2 regions of the Photobacterium sp. NCIMB 13483 genome follow, and region 1 is predicted to be linked to the other one. Evidence: predicted binding sites of a transcription regulator. Region 1 holds the regulator's gene; the other holds the start of a gene.
What was found. The regulator PurR, encoded in region 1, represses purine synthesis genes. The targets are predictions, from matches to a motif close to TNANGNAAACGTTTNCNTNA.
Positions count from the first base shown of each region.

Region 2: the regulator PurR is predicted to act here: its motif matches at 2,865-2,884, upstream of glyA (serine hydroxymethyltransferase).

Region 1 is NZ_PYLV01000011.1:6,336-18,120, forward strand. Features, by position in the region: gene C9I86_RS10410 (ABC transporter substrate-binding protein) at 1-372, opposite strand, end outside; gene C9I86_RS10415 (FAD-dependent oxidoreductase) at 504-2,654, opposite strand; gene C9I86_RS10420 (carboxymuconolactone decarboxylase family protein) at 2,644-3,213, opposite strand; gene C9I86_RS10425 (TfoX/Sxy family DNA transformation protein) at 3,694-4,281, opposite strand; gene purR (HTH-type transcriptional repressor PurR) at 4,648-5,652, opposite strand; gene C9I86_RS10435 (heme ABC transporter ATP-binding protein) at 6,032-6,823, opposite strand; gene C9I86_RS10440 (iron ABC transporter permease) at 6,820-7,857, opposite strand; gene C9I86_RS10445 (hemin ABC transporter substrate-binding protein) at 7,875-8,807, opposite strand; gene C9I86_RS10450 (biopolymer transporter ExbD) at 8,807-9,226, opposite strand; gene C9I86_RS10455 (MotA/TolQ/ExbB proton channel family protein) at 9,223-9,924, opposite strand; gene C9I86_RS10460 (energy transducer TonB) at 9,928-10,746, opposite strand; gene hutW (heme anaerobic degradation radical SAM methyltransferase ChuW/HutW) at 11,157-11,785, shown strand, end outside.
Region 2 is NZ_PYLV01000009.1:64,977-72,185, forward strand. Features, by position in the region: gene ribD (bifunctional diaminohydroxyphosphoribosylaminopyrimidine deaminase/5-amino-6-(5-phosphoribosylamino)uracil reductase RibD) at 1-847, opposite strand, end outside; gene nrdR (transcriptional regulator NrdR) at 872-1,321, opposite strand; gene glyA (serine hydroxymethyltransferase) at 1,539-2,789, opposite strand; gene glnB (nitrogen regulatory protein P-II) at 3,088-3,426, opposite strand; gene C9I86_RS09380 (hypothetical protein) at 3,532-3,936, opposite strand; gene purL (phosphoribosylformylglycinamidine synthase) at 4,121-7,209, opposite strand, start outside.

The DNA of each region.
Region 1 (11,785 bases):
TTCTTGAGTTGGTTCAGAGAAGTCTTTATCAATAGGCAGTGATTTATTGACATATTTCCAGTTTGGAAGCTGATGCGTAAATGGCCCATACAACAGCCCATTTTGCTTCATTGAACGAAAGTTTTCGCCATTGATCCATACCATATCAACACTACCACCGCTGTTTTTGCCTGCGGTTTTTTCTGCCAATAAACGTTGTGTGGTTTCCGCTATATCGGTCACTTTAACTTGTTTTAAAGTGACACCATAACGCTGTTGTAATTGGGTATTAGCCCATAACAGATAATCATTTATTTCTTGGCTGCCACCCCAAGCATTAAAATAGACGGTTTCTCCCTTAGCTTGAGCAAGGGTTTGTTGCCATGTGGGCATAATATTAACGTTTTTATGCTGTTCACTGGCGTGTGCCGTTACACTACCAATGACCAGTGCAGCAGTTAACGTCAGCTTTTTTAAAGTAGAAAATGCTGTTATCACAATCGATATCCTTATTGGCGTAATGATTAATTACGCATCCAGTGGTGATATTTTTTGACCCAAGCAAGCAGTTTTTGAGGGGCATGGGCTTGTTTCCATACGCCAGCGGTGTATTTTGCACCTTCACTCATGGTTGGGTAAGGATGAATCGTGCCTAAGATCTTATTTAGCCCTAAGTTATGACGCATTGCGAGCGTAAACTCAGCTAATAAATCACCGCCATGGTGACCAACAATAGTGGCACCCAGAATCTTATCGCTACCTTTAGGGGTTAATATTTTAATAAAACCTTCATCATAACCATCAGCAATAGCGCGGTCTAAATCATCCAATCCATAGCGGGTGATTTCATAATCAATCCCTTGCGCTTGCGCTTCTTTTTCATTAATGCCAACTCTTGCTAATTCAGGTGCCGTGTAAGTGACGGCCGGAATAACTGAATAATCGACTTTAAATTTTTTAATGGCACCAAATAGGCTATTAACCGCGGCATACCATGCTTGATGTGCAGCTACGTGAGTTAATTGGTAAGGGCCAGCAACATCACCGACGGCATAAATATTAGGATATTGTGTTTGTAGGTATTGGTTTACAGCGACAGTGCCACGCTCTGTTGTGGTAATGCCGAGTTCCTCTAAACCAAATCCTTGCACATTTGCAACACGGCCTAAAGCGACCATTACTGCATCAAACTCGATGCTAACTTGTTGGTTGTTATGTTCAACGATGGCACGTTGAATTCGTTGACCATTATCATCAAACGTTGATTCAAATTGAACAGCATTATGTTGCAGTAAGATATTAACGCCATCGTGTACAAGCGATTGTTCAACTAATTGAGCAGCATCGCGATCTTCACGATTTAATAGCTGAGGTGATCTTTCAACAATAGTGACTTCGGCACCTAATCGACAAAAACTTTGTGCTAATTCACAGCCAATAGGGCCACCACCAAGGATTAATAATCGCTTAGGCAGGGCAGTTAATTGCCACACAGTATCAGATGTTAAGTAATTAACAGTATTCAAACCAGGTATGGCTGGTACTAATGGACGCGCACCCGTTGCGATAACAATATTACGGGTTGTAATACGGGTGCCATTCACTTCAACTTCCCATGGCGAGACAATAGTTGCATCACCGGTAATACAATTTACGCCAAGCTTACTGTAACGCTCGATAGAATCATGGGGTTCAATTTTAGTAATGACTTTATGAATGCGGCCCATCACTTGTGTAAAATCGATATTATCAATGTGAGCATCGATACCAAGTGCTGATGCATTTTTGATATCAGCCGCAGTATGTGCTGCACGAATAAGTGCTTTTGATGGAACACAACCAGTATTTAAACAATCGCCTCCCATTTTGTGACGTTCAATAAGAGTAACATCTGCTTTTACTGCGGCAGCAATGTACGCGCTAACTAAACCGCCAGAACCTGCACCAATGACAACTAGATTCTGATCAAAGCGAGCGGGCTTTTGCCATTGTTTGTATTGTTTTTTAATAGCCATTGTTTTCATGATCCATTTTGTAAGTAATGGGAAAATGCCAAGTAGAACTAAAGAGAATAAAACGGGGGCAGAGATGATGCCACTGAGTGAATCTATTTTTCCAAGTTGAGTACCCGCATTAATATAAACGGCAGTACCCGCTAACATTCCTAATTGGCTAACCCAGAAAAAAGTACGGGTTTTAATTATGGTTAATCCCATTAAAAGATTAATAAGGAAAAAAGGGAAAACAGGAATTAAACGTAAACTTAGCAGATAAAATCCGCCTTCTTTCTTTATGCCATCATTTAAGGTTGTTAAGCGATTACCAAATTTTGCTTGTACCCAATCACGTAAAATAAAACGACTAGATAGAAAGGCCAGTGTTGCGCCTATTGTACTGGCAAAAGACACCATAATTAGGCTGGCCCAGAAACCAAATAAAGCTGCGCCTAATAAGGTTAATATTGATGCGCCAGGAATAGACAGAGCAGTGACTAAAATATATAAACTAAAAAAGCCAATATAAGATGTAATTGGATTTTCAATAATATAGTCTTGCAGGGTTAATTGTTCACGTTTAGCCGCTTCAAGGGTAAGGTATTGGCCAAGGTCAAAATAAAACCAAGTGCCAATAATTGCCAATATAACGGTAAGCAACAAAAGTTTATTACTTTTCATCGTGGCTCCTTTGTTGAGGCCGAATAGGTAATGAGCAAAAACCTTGTGCAGGAACATCTAGCGCAGTATTAAACTTAGCGGATAAATTTTGAAAACTCACTAATGCGGTTAATTCAATAATATCATCGCTGCTATACCATGTTGCAAGCGCTGCTAGCATTTCATCACTGACATGTTGATCGCTAAGAGTCATTGCTTCGGTATAAGCTAACACTGCTTGTTCTTGCTCTGAAAAGTGATCAGAAGATTGCCAGTGTGCAAGTGCTTTAATTTTTTCTAATGAATGGCAGCGCTCTGCTAATTTCATGCCGTTAGCGTCAACACAGAAAGCACAATCATTTAGTTGTGATACTCGTACACAGACTAATGAACGTATCACTGCATCAATCGGTGATTTTTTACGATCAAGGTAACCAAAGAACAAAGCCACTAACCAGAAAAGCACTGGTTTTTGTCCCCATAGTTTCGCGGGATTGAGAATATTGCCAAAATGGCGTTTTTGAAGCCATAGCAAAGGTTTGACCCATAATGAGAATGTTTTTTTGGTTAATATACGCAAGGTATGTCCTTATTAAATGAGAATCACATCGACTCTTAAGTAGCAAGACCGAGGGAAGTGATATTGTATTTCATTTAATGACAAAAATTTTTATTATTCAAAAAATTATTAGATATAACAAAGAACAAATAACAATAATGAATGTATGAATTGTTACATTTTATGTGGTGAATGATGCTTTAGTGTGGTATTGGATAAATATTCGTTCAAGAACGTTAAAAATACGTTTTTATGAAGGATGTATCTATGATTTTCGATATAAAGAATAAACAGGATCTTGGATAACTATTTTTTCATGGAATGTGTATTTTTAATTGTGCTGTATAATTAATGTACACAGTAAGATGTGTTCAGAGGAAGTGCAGGTTCAAGTAAGGATAGTTTGGAAAGATTATATGCAGATATCGAATAAAATAAATTAAAGAGGCACTGAGCCTCTTTATTCTTAAGCGTCACTTAGCCAGTTGACGAATATATTTATTATAGTTTTGCGAGCAGTTCGTTACGTCTACTTTCTGGTATTACAGACCAATGTTGGCCATGTATAGCACCTTCTAGAGCCCATAATAATTCTAAACTTAATGATGCCTCTTGTGTTTTTTGTAATGCCTTATAGGCGTTGAGTGCACCAAGATCGTATAGTTGATCAATAGTTTGAATACCTGCTTTTTTGAGCATTCTTTCATTTGATAGGCGTAAGTTAGGTAAATCTTTTATCCTAGCTGGCGCGCAACATTCTTTTGCTTTTTTATCAGCAAGTGCTGCTTCAAGAGAATATTTAGCTTGCTCTATTATTTTTTCAGGTTCTTCCCACCATTCATCAAGAATTGCGTAATGTTTAGTTATTACAGGAAACCCACGTTTCTTATAGATGTACGGTTCTAATCCCGCTTGTTGAAACTCCTCTTCAGTTTTAGCGTTTGCTCTTAGGTGAAGTTTATTATTAACCACAAGTGCGAACATTGCTTCGCCTGCGAAAATACCAAAGCCACCAAACATAGAACGCGATTTAACATTACCTAAATGGTCTAATAATTTTAATGAGTTTTTTAATATTGGTTTATCCATACTTCTACTCGGTGAATAAATGAGTGTCACCTAACATTAAAGTAGTCGTAAATTGACTTATTATTAAAGTTATTTACGAGAGAATTTTCCTACTCTAAATCATCCATGTATCACTTTATAAATAATATTATCAATATAGAAGTATTATTTATAATTTGTAAGTCTTTTGCTTACTATTATATGTATTTACAAGACCTATTATATTCGATCTTTTAAAAAGGTAAGTTTTAATATTAATTAAAGCTGATGAATCTGTGAGTTTGTTCATGTTTTTGAGAATAAGATATTTTTTGTAGGATCATCGAGCGAAATTCATTAGCTATAAAAAAGCCAATAAAAATATTGGCTCAATCAAAAGGGGGCGTGTTAGCGTAAATCCTTTACTGACTTGCGCTCAACGATGGCTGGCGTCATTTCAAAGATTTGAGGTTCATGATCTTTGTTCTTCATGCGTTCCATTAAAATCTTAATGGCGGTTTTACCTAAACGACGCTTTGGCTGATGGATAGTTGTTAATGGTGGCGCGAAGTAAGGCGCAAGATCAATATTGTCGTAGCCAATAATTGAAATATCACCAGGAACGCGTAACCCTGCTTGTTCAAAAGTACTGATCAGTGCCATTGCCATAATATCATTGAAACAGAAAATGGCGGTTGGGCGATCTGTCATTGCAATATACTTCTCAGCAGCTTCAACGGCTGAATCACACTCAAAGTCACCTTCAAGAATCCAGTTTTCGTTAACCGCTAAGTTTGCTTCTGCCATTGCTTTATTAAAGCCTTTTAGGCGTTCACGACACGTTGATTTATCGTTGTGGCCTGATAAACAACCGATACGGCTATGACCATGATCGATAAAATACTTAGTCGCAATGTAGCCACCTTGCTCAGCATTATCCTGAATTTTATCAGTATGTGGGCTTTCTGGACCCCAATCCATCACTACCATTGGTAGGTCTTTTTGACGCTCAAGTAGATCCAGTAATTTCTGATCAAGATCAGAACACATTACCAATAAGCCATCGACACGCTTTTCTGCAAGCATGCGCAAGTAATCATATTGCTTAGAAAGGTTACCTTCAGTGTTACATAAAATGAGCGTGTAACCTTCACGGTAGCAATACTCTTCAACACCATGTACAACCTCAGCAAAAAAAGGGTTGGTTGACTTAGTGACTAGCATGCCAATTGTACGGGTTGTATTACATTTTAGGCTACGCGCAACAGCACTTGGTGCGTAGTTAAGCTCTTCAACAGCAGCAAGTACTTTTTTCTGTGTTGCTTCTGCGACAAAGCGCGTTTTATTGATCACGTGTGAAACTGTTGTAGTTGAAACGCCAGCCATACGTGCAACATCTTTAATGGTTGCCATATTTATTCTTCTAATAATGGGTGCTAGAGATGTTTCTAGCTAATCGTGAGGTACCAAATTGAGTAATTACTGAGATGAATATAATTCAATGTTTTTCGGTAAAGTCTCTCGTTAATTATTCAATTTGGCACCAATAATGTGTCTACTGCATACTTAAATAGTATTAACACTAAAAGCCGCATTTATTCGCGGCTTTATAATTATTGCATATTTTTCAAGTGTAATCGCTTGCGTTCACATTTTACTGAGTGTTACGCGTAGTGCAACGTTTCAATTGTCTGGGAGTAAATTATTTGATAACTATCAACAAAAAATCGTAAATTTCAGTAATTTTACTGAAATTTACAAGAGATAATCAAAAAGACGATGAACTTTAATACTAGGATAGTAGATAAGGATAACCATGAACAGGGTGGGGATGTACGGAAATGTTCCAACCGTAGACATTGTTAATTATTTCAGGCTGTAATGCTTGCCATGGTGATCCATCGGCTTGAATCTTACCGTGTTGAATAATGACCATACGTTGAGCATATTGCGCAGCTAAGTTGAGGTCATGTAATACGATGATAACCGCGGCACCTTTTGCTGCCATGGTTTGTGCCATTTGTAGCGTTTTATGCTGGTGGGCGAGATCTAAGGCAGATGTTGGCTCATCTAACATTAGAATACATTTATCATCAGCTTGACTGAGTTGTGTTAGCACGCGTGCGAAATGGATTCGTTGTTTTTCACCCCCTGATAACGTGGGATATAAGCGTGGTGCAAGATGAAGAACATCAGTATTACGCATGGTTGTGAGGGTGATATCGTCAATTTCTTGGCGTGACAAACATAGCGGCATAGTGCCAAGTTCAACCACTTCTTTACAGGTAAAGGCGAAAGACAGCGAACTGTGTTGCGGTAAAATACCTAAATGACACGCCAGTTCAGATCGTTGCCAATCTTCAATATCGCGATTAAAAAATGTAACCTGCCCACTTTCAGGTGTTATTTCACCGCAGAGTATTTTAAGTAACGTGCTTTTTCCTGCGCCATTAGGCCCAAGTAGCGCCGTTATTTCACCCGCTTTTATATCAATATTAAAGTCATCTAATAATACTTTTCCTGCCAATGTTAATTGCAAATCACGTGCCGAAATGACAGTTGGGCGTGCAGAGGTTACCGTCATGCGATTCTGCCTTTTTGTTTATTCAATAGATAAATGAAGAATGGAGCGCCTAAAATAGCGGTAATAATACCAACGGGGAGTTCTTGTGGTGCAAAAGCACTACGCGCGATCATATCTGCGACAAGTAAAATTAAAGCACCTAGAATAGCTGAGATTGGCAATAATGTTTTATGATTAGGGCCTGAAATCATGCGCCCTAAATGGGGGATCACCAGACCAATAAAGCCAATAGGACCTGTAATAGCAACGGTAATCCCCACACCAGCAGCACATACAATAATTAAACTGCGCTTTAGATGTTGAACATTAACACCCATATGACGAGCTTCAGCTTCTCCTAATAAAAAGGCGTTCAATGCATTAGCTTGGCGATAACAATAATAATAGATAACAATGAGGCTCACAAAGGCAAGACAGATACTTGACCAAGTCGCCCCTGCAAGTGATCCCATTGACCATAATGAAAAATCACGTAGCGCTTGATCATCGGCAATATAGTTAAGTAGCCCCAAACCAGCACCAGAAATAGCACCAATTGCGACACCTGCTAATAGCATTACCACGACAGATGTACCGTTTTTATCGGTGCCAAGGTGATACACCAAATATGTGCTCAGCGCGCCACCCAAAAAAGCGAAGAAGGGCACAGCGCCAATGTTCATTAATAATGGATATTGCGTCATTAACGGGGTAAACAAAATGATCGCAAACGCCGCGCCTAGGCCTGCTCCTCCTGAAATACCAATAATACCTGGGTCTGCGAGGGGGTTACGAAATAAACCCTGTAGAACAGCACCGCAAATAGCCAGTATTGCCCCGATAGCAATACACAATAATGTTCGTGGTAGACGTATTTGATGGATCACGAGATTAATATGAGCGGCAAGCTGATGGTCTCCAGGTAATAACGCTATAAAACTATCTTTATAACTGATATCCATCGGTCCAATCGCAATTGAGCTTAATAATGCAAAGAGCAATGACCCAATACTGATAGCGTAAATAACATGGGGTGAAATACGGCTGTCGTTCATGATGGCTTTATCTCAGATTACGATTGTGGGTAGAAAATATGATTAAGGCGCATGGCTTCATTAATACTATGGATGCCTAAGCCACCAATTAATGCCGTCCCATCAATCACGGCAATCGCATTATTTTTTGCCGCAGGGGTTGCCTCTAAGACGGGCATTTTTTTGATAAGTTGTGCCATGTCTTTGATGGAGGCTGTTGTACGGTTACTGAGTAAAATAATGTCGGGTTGCATTTGTAAAATAGCCTCTGTTGAAACCGGTTTATAGTTTGCGACAACGGCTGCCGCTGGGTTTATTGCCCCCGCTAAAGTGATAATACTGTCGGCGGTGGTATTTTTTCCGGCAACGCTAATTGGTCGTCCATCATGAATCATTAAGAACAATACTTTTTTAGGCTGAGTCTGGTGTGAATTGTTTTGTTTAATTGTTTTTACTGTGGTGGTTATGGTCTGTTTAAGCTGCTGCGCTTGTTGTGAATGTTGGGTTAAGGCTGCCACTTGATCGATTCGATGCAGTAAATCAGACACCGTTTCGCCACCGTTAACAATATCGACCTCAATTCCCGATTGCTTTAACAATGTTAATGTCTTTGGTGGACCCATTTCATCGGAGCCAATAATGCGAGTCGGGGCTAAAGCAATCAGGCTTTCTGCTGACAGTTGACGGTGATAACCGACTTTAGGCATATCATCCGCCACCAGTGTTTTACTGGTTACATCGACGGCAATTAATTGTTGCTCGGCCCCTAATGCATTAATGATTTCAGTAATAGCCGCACCAGCGCTAATAACTCTTGCTGTATTTGAATTTGTTTGTGCATGGGCTAAGGGACTAAATAAGCTTGATGCGGAGATAAACAGTGTGGTTGATAACAGTATTTTTTGAGAAATATGTCGTAAAAAAGGTGTAGTTATAAAAGGTGCAGTTATAAAAGAGGTATGACGGTCCATTATTGTTGATCTTCCATTAATAGTTGCGTGGCTTTAATGTCGTTTTTTTGTAGAAAAGCTAATAACTTGAGCATCTGTTCGACGGAGGCTTTTTTATCAGCGCCAATAACGACGGGTTTATTTGCATGTGCTTTTACAGCGGCTAATAGTTGTTGTGAAAAGTTATCCCAGTTGTCGACCGATTGACCATCTAATGCCCAATAAGGTTCAGCGGCAACGAGATTTATCGTGATCGGATCGGCTTTGGTTGTTTGTAATATTTGAGTCGCGGTTTGCGGTAATTCCACATCTAATGCTTTAATTTTTACTGTTGCGGTAAGTAATAAAAACACCATCACAATAAAAATAATATCCAATAAAGGCGTTAAATCAGGGGTAAGTTCATCTGCATTTTGCTGATGATTATTGATACTAATCATGCTGATTTGCCATTGTAAGCCGGGTTTTCTTCACAAGTATCACATGGTTTTACTGGGCTATTACCAACATCAATGTTCATGCCTTCTAACCATAAATTACAACGATTTAGACTGTGCTCTAATGTCGCCATGATGCTATCGGCCCATAAGCCTAATAATTGTGAGCCTGTAATGGCAGGCAGGGCAATAATCAAGCCAGCTGCGGTAGTGCGCATTGCTAAACCTAGACCATCAGCAAGATCACTGGGAGTCACAGAGCCTGTTGATAAGGCAATGCCTTTAAACATTTCAATTAAGCCCAACACCGTACCAAGTAAACCTAATAGCGGACTAATCACACCAATTAAACTCAGTAATCGTAACCCTGAACGTAATTGTTGACGTTTTTGAAGTAGCCAAATGCTTGCGGCATCTTCACGTAATGGTTTCGTAAAATGACGATGGGAAATCAGCATCGAGATGCCTTTACATAATAATGGCCGTTGGTGTTTCAGTTGTTCTGCTAACTGATCAAGCGCGCGATCATCATGGCGATTTTGTTTATCTAAAAGGGCGGTGACTTTGGTTTTTCCAACGCCAGTACAGAGTAATACTTGTATAAACCGTTCAACTAAAATCATGACCGTTAATGCTGAACACGTAAGCAGCGGCCATGTCATAAGGCCAAATTGTTGGGTGAGGTTGTCAATAACAGTCATGGTTTAGTCCAGTTTAAAACGTACAGGGATCTGTACTCGGTGGGCAATTGCCTTACCGTTTACAATATGAGAAGAAAAATGCCATTTTTTGATCGCCGCGATTGCCGCGTTATCTAAGATCTGTGCACCGGATGACTTGATCAGTTTTTGCTTGAGTTGTTGTCCTTTTATATCAATCCAGACTTCAATCAGTACTTGACCTTCAATGCCACGACGTTTGGCTAATTTGGGGTAATTGACAGCGCCAGGTCGTGTTACAAAGGTCGGCTTTGATACCAACTGTAATGCTTGTGTTCCTGCGTTATCGACAGCGGTGGCTGCTGTTTTATTCGCTTGATTTGACGGTGCTTTTGTTGATTTTAGTGCTGTTTTTGTATCTGTCGTCGTTGTTGGTGTTACAGCTGATGATGTCTGCTTTAAAGGTTTTGTATGCGTAAGCTGCTTTTTCTTTACAGGGGGGACAGTTTTCTTTTGTGTTGCTGCTTTCTTTTGCGCTATTGCTTTATTCGACGTTCGTGCTTTTTTAGATATCGCTTTATCTACTGTTGTGGTCTTTGTTAAGCGCTTCATGGTTGATGCAACAGGGGGCTTTACTGGCACAGACTTTGTTGGTACCGATTCGGTCGGGGTGGATACTGGCGTTACCGTTGGCGGTGGTGTTTTCACTACAGCAGGTGGAACAGCAACAAAGGTTAAACTGACACGTGGCGTATCGGTTCCTATCGTCAGTGTGATTGGATCCTTGGTAGGCATCGCAGCAAGAAACATACTATGAACCAACAATGATACCGCCCCAGCGGCAACGTAACGTTTTGTATTCACTATTATTACCTAAAAATAACACTAAAAAGAACGTCGTCAATAGTGATTGAATATTGATGCAAAATATCACTCCCTGTATATATTGTCCGTTTTGTTATATTTTTCATGAGGTTAGTAATATTATAATTAATATTAGCACTTTATTTTTAGCTATTATCCATGAAATGCGAATAATATCAATTATCATTTGCAATATTATTCAATGGCAAATATCATGGCCGCAAATGAGATTAAGAATCATTGATGGGAATGGCAATGTACCGTTTCTGCATTGAAATCTTGAAATAAGCAGCTTAAAAAGTGATAGCAAATAATCATAAATGATGTGATGTGGGTCGATTTGTCGCCAACCTTATCGAAGTTACACGTGACAAGTTACTAAAGAGGGGCTAGTGGATATAGCCATTAATATGATAAATGCCGAACAACCTATATTGCCTATAAATACGCCAGCTAGTTTGGATATATCTAGTTTTGGTGGTGATATATTTGGAGAAAATACGCCGGATCCGTTGCGATTTGGTTTTCGACGTAAATTATCGGCACATGCTGGTGGTGGCAGTCATAATCCTATTGCTCCAGACCAAACACAGCCGTTAGCACAGCAGATTTTGCAGCTAACAGACCCACCTTTTAATAAGCGTTGTTTATACGTTCATATTCCATTTTGTCGTGTACGTTGTACTTATTGCAGTTTTTTTGAATATGCATCAAGCCAACGTCTGATTGATGATTATTTTGCAGCATTAATGGTTGAGCTTAAGTATAAAGCCGCGCAACCATGGACGCAGGCTGCACCTTTTCAAGCGGTCTATATTGGTGGCGGTACTCCGACAGATTTAACTGCGGCACAAATTAAACAACTCGGCACCATGATTCGCCATCACTTTCCGTTAGCCTCTGATTGTGAGTTAACGCTAGAAGGGCGAATTAACCGTTTTAGCGATGAAATGTTTGAATCGGCACTTGAAGGCGGGTTTAACCGTTTTTCTTTTGGTGTGCAAAGTTTTGATACACAAGTGCGCCGTAAAGCAAAACG
Region 2 (7,209 bases), on a different contig from region 1:
GGTTACTGTTGGGTTGAGTTGGAATTTGCCATTGCTGCACGGAATCGGGCCACGCTTCAGTACCGAGCATAGTACGAGCAAGAATGGTTTCTCCGGGTAAGTTGAAAAGTTGATATTCAGGCGTCAATCTATTCTGACTATCAATAATAACCCGTATAGGCTGGCGTAACGCTGACTGAGGGTATTGTTGCTGAACAGATGCATCAAGCTCATTCCAGCGTACATTAAGTGAAGGATCATCAGCAATAACCGTCGCACTGGTCGACAAAATAGCCCCAGCACAGGCACGAAATTGTTGAACATCCGATCGCGCTTTAGGGCCGGTGATCCATTTACTTGCCCCATTTGCTAACGCAGTTCGCCCATCTAAACTCGCGGCAAGTTTGAGCTCAACATAGGGCATTTGATGGGTCATTTGTTTAATAAAGCCAGGATTCAATGCTTGTGCTTGCAAAGCTAAAATACCAATATCGACTTGAATACCTGCCGCTTGCAACAATGCAATACCCCGCCCAGCAACAGCAGGATTAGGATCCACCATCGCACACACAACCCGTGCCACATTGGCATTAATTAATGCTTCAGCACAGGGCGGCGTTCGACCATAATGAGAACATGGTTCTAAGGTAACATAGACGGTCGCCCCTTGAGCACGTTGTTGTGCCTGCCGCAATGCAAACACTTCAGCATGGGGTTGTCCGGCTTGATAATGATACCCTTCACCAACAATGTCGCCATTATTTACAATCACGCATCCTACCTTAGGGTTAGGTGCTGTGGTATAACGACCGCGCTGAGCCAGTACTATTGCTCGCGACATCATTTGTTGATCAGTGTGTGTCATTATTGTTGGTCTTAACGATTATTTGTTTTAACGTTCCAGCTTAGCGATTTCTTCACCAAACTCACGGATATCTTCAAAACTACGATAAACAGAAGCAAAGCGGATATAAGCGACTTTATCCAATTCTTTTAAAGCTTCCATCACTAAATTACCTATCATCTCAGATGGTACTTCACGTTCACCGGTTGCTCGAAGACAAGATTTTATACTATTTACCGCACGTTCAATGTCGTCAGTACTCACGGGACGCTTTTCTAGCGCACGTTGAATACCACCGCGTAATTTTTCTTCATTAAACGGATCACGGTTGCCATTCGTTTTTACTACGCGAGGCATCACAAGTTCTGCCGTTTCAAACGTAGTATAGCGTTCATTGCACGCTAAACATTGGCGACGTCGGCGCACTTGGTGGCCATCTGCAACCAATCGAGAATCGATTACTTTGGTGTCATTTGCACCGCAAAAAGGACAATGCATTTAGCCTCCTACATTCAATCGACTCAGTGTAACTCATTTCATCACTTTAATGAGACTATCCCCTTCCTTTTTTATAATAAATAGCCTTAAAAGTAACAATTATCATCAATAATGGTACATTTTATGTTATTTAGACAACAAAAAAGGCTTATCTCTAAACAGGTAAGCCTTATCTTGATATGTAATAATAGGTATTTAATACCGTATCATGACTAAATTATGCGTAAACGGGAAGACGCTTACAAATTTCAAGCACTTTCTCTTTAGTCGCTTCAATAACAGCAGCATCATTGATGTTATCTAAAACATCACACATCCAGCCTGCAAGTTGACGTGCATCATCGGCATCAAAACCACGACGAGTAATTGATGGTGTACCTACGCGAATGCCTGAAGTTACAAATGGGCTACGTGGATCATTGGGTACACTGTTTTTGTTAACCGTGATATTTGCAGCACCCAATGCTGCATCTGCTTCTTTACCGGTGATACCTTTATCAATTAAATCAACAAGGAATAAATGGTTTTCTGTACTACCAGACACGATGTTATAACCGCGCTTAATAAATTCAGCTACCATTGCTTTAGCGTTCACAACCACATTTGCTTGGTAAACTTTAAACTCAGGTTCCATCGCTTCTTTAAAGGCCACCGCTTTCGCTGCGATAACATGCATTAACGGACCGCCCTGACCACCTGGGAAAACAGCAGAGTTAAGCTTTTTGTAAAGATCTTCGCCTTCGTTTGACAAAATCAAACCACCACGAGGGCCAGCTAATGTTTTATGGGTTGTTGTAGTAACAACATGTGCATGAGGCACAGGGTTTGGATAAACACCGGCCGCAATTAAGCCCGCAACGTGTGCCATATCAACGAATAAGTAAGCGCCAATTTTATCAGCGATTTCACGCATTCTTGCCCAATCAACCACTTGCGAGTAAGCCGAGAAGCCACCAATGATCATTTTTGGTTTATGCTCTAACGCCAATGCTTCCATTTCTTGGTAGTCAATTTGACCATTTTCATCGATACCGTAAGGAATGATGTTGTATAACTTACCCGAGAAGTTTACAGGTGAGCCGTGCGTTAAGTGACCACCGTGTGCCAAACTCATACCTAATACCGTATCACCCGCATTCAATAATGCCATGTAAACCGCATTATTGGCTTGAGAGCCAGAGTGTGGCTGAACGTTCGCGTATTCTGCACCAAATAGCTGACACGCACGGTCAATCGCAAGTTGCTCAGCTTTATCGACAAACTCACAACCACCGTAGTAACGCTTACCAGGATAACCTTCAGCATATTTATTTGTTAGCTGAGAACCTTGTGCTTCCATTACACGTGGGCTGGTGTAGTTTTCAGAAGCAATCAACTCGATGTGTTCTTCCTGACGGGCTGTTTCTTCCTGAATAGCTGCAAATAGTTCCGCATCATAATCAGCAATATTCATATCGCGCTTTAGCATCTGTATCTCCTGACTCGGCAAAGTTTTATACTATTTTTAGTGATGAACGAAAAGTCACAAACCTAGACGCCACGCGGGCGCAATCGTTTCCGTTTTCATTTCTTATCTGCAGTCTATATTACATAAATTGATCTAAATCAGAAAGTCCTAAATGTGGTTTTCTTTGTTGTAACAGTAATCAGTTACTAAATTGACGTCATGATTCAATGGTTATTTATTGACATAAAATACAGCCATAAAAAAGGAGCTGCACTGTGGCAACTCCTCTTGATGTTTCATCATGATTAACCATCACAAATTAAATAGCATCTTCATCTTCTTCGCCGGTACGAATACGTACCACACGCTCAATATCAAACATGAAGATTTTACCATCGCCAATTTTACCTGTTTGGGCTGTTTCTACGATGGTGTCGATACATTGCTCTGCAACTTCATCAGTCACTACAATTTCAATTTTCACTTTAGGTAAAAAATCGACCATGTATTCGGCACCACGATAAAGCTCAGTATGGCCTTTTTGACGACCAAATCCTTTGACTTCTGACACTGTCATGCCTGTGATACCCACTTCCGCTAACGCTTCGCGAACATCATCAAGTTTAAATGGCTTAATAATGGCTTCAATTTTTTTCATTATCATCATCCTTTGCTGAGCAGAAGATCGGGATCGTGATTACGAACACCGACTTGATTAAATTAAAGCTATTATCACAGATTCAATGCAGTAATTTAATACCATTTAATATTCTTTAATGTAATTAGTCTCCATTCGTCGCAAAAGTAGCGACACGGAGTACAGTAATACCAAGCCATTGATCACCATAATAACAATATCATGATGTTTAACCGGAAAAATATTAGGAATAAAAGGAATTAAACTCACTTGAAGAAATAACGTTGCAGCAGGAATGTAAAAATAAAGTGGTATAAACCCCCATTTCTTACCTCGAAATAATCCAATACAAGCAAGTATTCCTGAGATCAATACCAATATAGTGACACTCATCGGTACCATGCTAAGTAAATCAAAGCGTAAGGCTTGAATGATCATATCAAAATGTTGAATAAGACCAATAACAACTAACACTGCAAGTAATTTAGTTGCACCGATTAGACGGTAACTACTGGGAACATCCCATCCCATTGTTTCATCCTTGTAACGACGCCGTGGTCATTTTTACGTATTCGTTACGTTAATTATCCCAATGTTCCTTCCCGGTTAATGTGATCAATATCAACTTCATATTTAAATTTATAAGTGTCACAGTTACAGTATAAAAAAAGCTGCCAATAAATGACAGCTTCTATATGTTTAATGAATGTATCTATTAGCCTAGGTTAACCCGCGCATTACGGAACATTCGCATCCAAGGACTGTTTTCACTCCAATCATCTGGGTGCCAAGAGTTAGCCACGGTGCGGAATACTCGCTCTGGGTGCGGCATCATAATCGTGACTCGTCCATCTTGCGTGGTTAAACCTGTAATACCGTTTGGCGAACCATTAGGGTTAGCTGGGTAATTTTGAGTAACATTGCCGTAGTTATCAAGATAACGCAGCGCAATCGTGCCTGACTGCTCAATCGCCGCCAAATGCTCGCCATTACGTACTTCAACTCGACCTTCGCCATGTGAAACTGCGATTGGCATCCGTGAACCTGCCATTTCATTAAAGAACAATGAATCACTCTTTTGTACTTCAACTAAACTAAAGCGCGCTTCAAAACGTTCTGATTCGTTACGCACAAAACGCGGCCATAAATCAGCACCTGGAATCAGCTCGTGCAGATTAGACATCATCTGGCAACCATTACACACCCCTAATGCCAAAGTATCTGAACGAGTAAAGAATGCAGCAAATTGGTCACGGGCAATATTGTTAAATAACACTGATTTTGCCCAGCCTTCACCCGCGCCTAATACGTCACCGTAAGAGAAGCCACCACACGCCACTAAACCATTAAAGCCATCAAGTTGTACCTTACCGCTAAGAATATCACTCATGTGAACATCTTTCGCTTCAAAGCCTGCACGATCAAACGCAGCCGCCATTTCAACGTGAGAGTTAACACCTTGCTCACGTAGAATTGCCATCTGTGGTTTCGCACCAAAATTAATCGCTGGTGCAATAAATGGCGCTGCAACATCTTCATTAATATCAAATGTTAACTGAGTATGTAAGCCTGGATCTTGCGTATCTTTCTTGGCTTCAAATTCTTGTAATGCTCCGGCTGGATTATCACGCATCGCTTGCATTTGATACGTGGTTTCAGCCCAGATTGCACGTAATTCAGTGCGATTCTGTTCAAGAACTAAATCATTACCATTCCAAATACGGACTGTGTCTTCATCTATTACAGTACCAATAATATGGCTGCATGCTGCTAAACCATTTGCCGCTAATACAGCTTGTACGGCTTCAACATCATCACTACGCACTTGAATCACAGCACCTAGCTCTTCACTAAATAACGCTGCTAGCACTACATCACATGCATCCGTTGTAGTGGTATTAATATCAACTTCAATACCAGTGTGACCTGCAAATGCCATTTCAGCTAAAGTGACATATAAACCACCATCACCACGATCATGATAAGCCAATAGCTTCTCGTCACGCACTAAGGTTTGCATCGCATTAAAGAAGCCTTTTAATAATTCAGGGCTATCAACATCAGCGGCTTTATCACCTAACTGCTTATAAACTTGTGCTAAAGCGGTCGCACCAAGACGGTTTTGACCACAACCAAGATCCACCAGCAATAAGCTTGATGCGCCTTTATCAGTGCGTAATTGCGGTGTCACTGTTTTACGAACATCTTCAACGCGACCAAAAGCAGTGATCACTAATGACAATGGTGATGTGACTTCTTTTTCCTCACCATTTTGCTGCCACTTAGTTTTCATTGACATTGAATCTTTACCCACAGGAATCGTTAACCCTAATGCTGGGCATAACTCTTCACCAATGGCTTTTACTGCTTCATATAGACCAGCATCTTCACCGGGATGGCCTGCTGGTGACATCCAGTTAGCCGATAAGTTAATCCGCTTCATATCGCCGATATCAGTACCTGCAATATTAGTAATTGCTTCACCAACCGCTAAACGCGCAGAAGCACCAAAGTTAAGCAGCGCAACAGGCGTACGCTCGCCCATCGACATCGCTTCGCCGTGGTAACTATCATAGCTTGCCGCTGTTACTGCACAGTTAGCCACTGGCACCTGCCAAGGACCGACCATTTGATCACGTGCAACTAGGCCTGTCACACTACGATCACCAATGGTGATTAGAAACGTTTTTTCTGCGACGGCAGGCAGACGTAAAACACGTTGCGTTGCAGCTTCAATGGTGATCTCACTGCGATCAAGTGGCAGCCCAACCACTGTCAGCGTTTGTGCATCACGGTGCATCTTCGGCGCTTTACCCAATAAAATATCCATTGGCATATCAATCGGGGTGTTATCAAAATGACTATCTTCAAGGCTTAAATGACGCTCAGCTGTGGCTTCACCTACCACCGCATAAGGGGCACGCTCACGCTGACAAATAGCATCAAACGTAGCCATATTTTCAGGCGCAATTGCTAATACATAACGCTCTTGTGATTCATTACACCAAATTTCAAGTGGACTCATGCCTGGTTCATCATTAGGCACATCACGTAATTGAAATTTACCACCACGCTCACCATCGTTAACTAATTCAGGTAAAGCGTTAGAAATACCACCTGCGCCAACATCGTGAATAAAAGCTATTGGGTTGTCATCGCCCATCTGCCAACAACCATCGATCACTTCCTGACAACGACGTTCCATTTCTGGGTTTTCACGCTGCACTGAAGCAAAATCTAAATCTTCTGCTGATTGTCCTGATGCCATTGATGACGCCGCACCACCACCAAGACCAATGTTCATGGCTGGGCCGCCAAGCACAATTAACTTGGCGCCAACAGGTATTTCTTTTTTCTGCACATGATCAGCACGAATATTACCCATGCCACCCGCAATCATAATTGGCTTATGATAGCCACGGATTTCTTCACCAGCGTGAGAAGTGACTTTTTCTTCGTAAGTACGGAAATAACCCAGTAGATTAGGACGACCAAATTCGTTATTAAATGCCGCGCCACCCAGTGGGCCTTCTAACATGATATCAAGTGCTGTCACGATACGATCTGGTTTACCAAAATCGGTTTCCCACGGCTGTTCAAAACCAGGCACACGCAAGTTTGATACAGTAAAACCAACTAAACCCGCTTTGGGTTTGCCGCCAATACCGGTTGCGCCCTCATCACGAATTTCACCGCCAGAGCCTGTTGCTGCACCCGGCCACGGTGAAATTGCTGTTGGGTGATTATGGGTTTCAACTTTCATCAAAATATGGGTATCTTCTTGATGATAAGTATATTGACGTG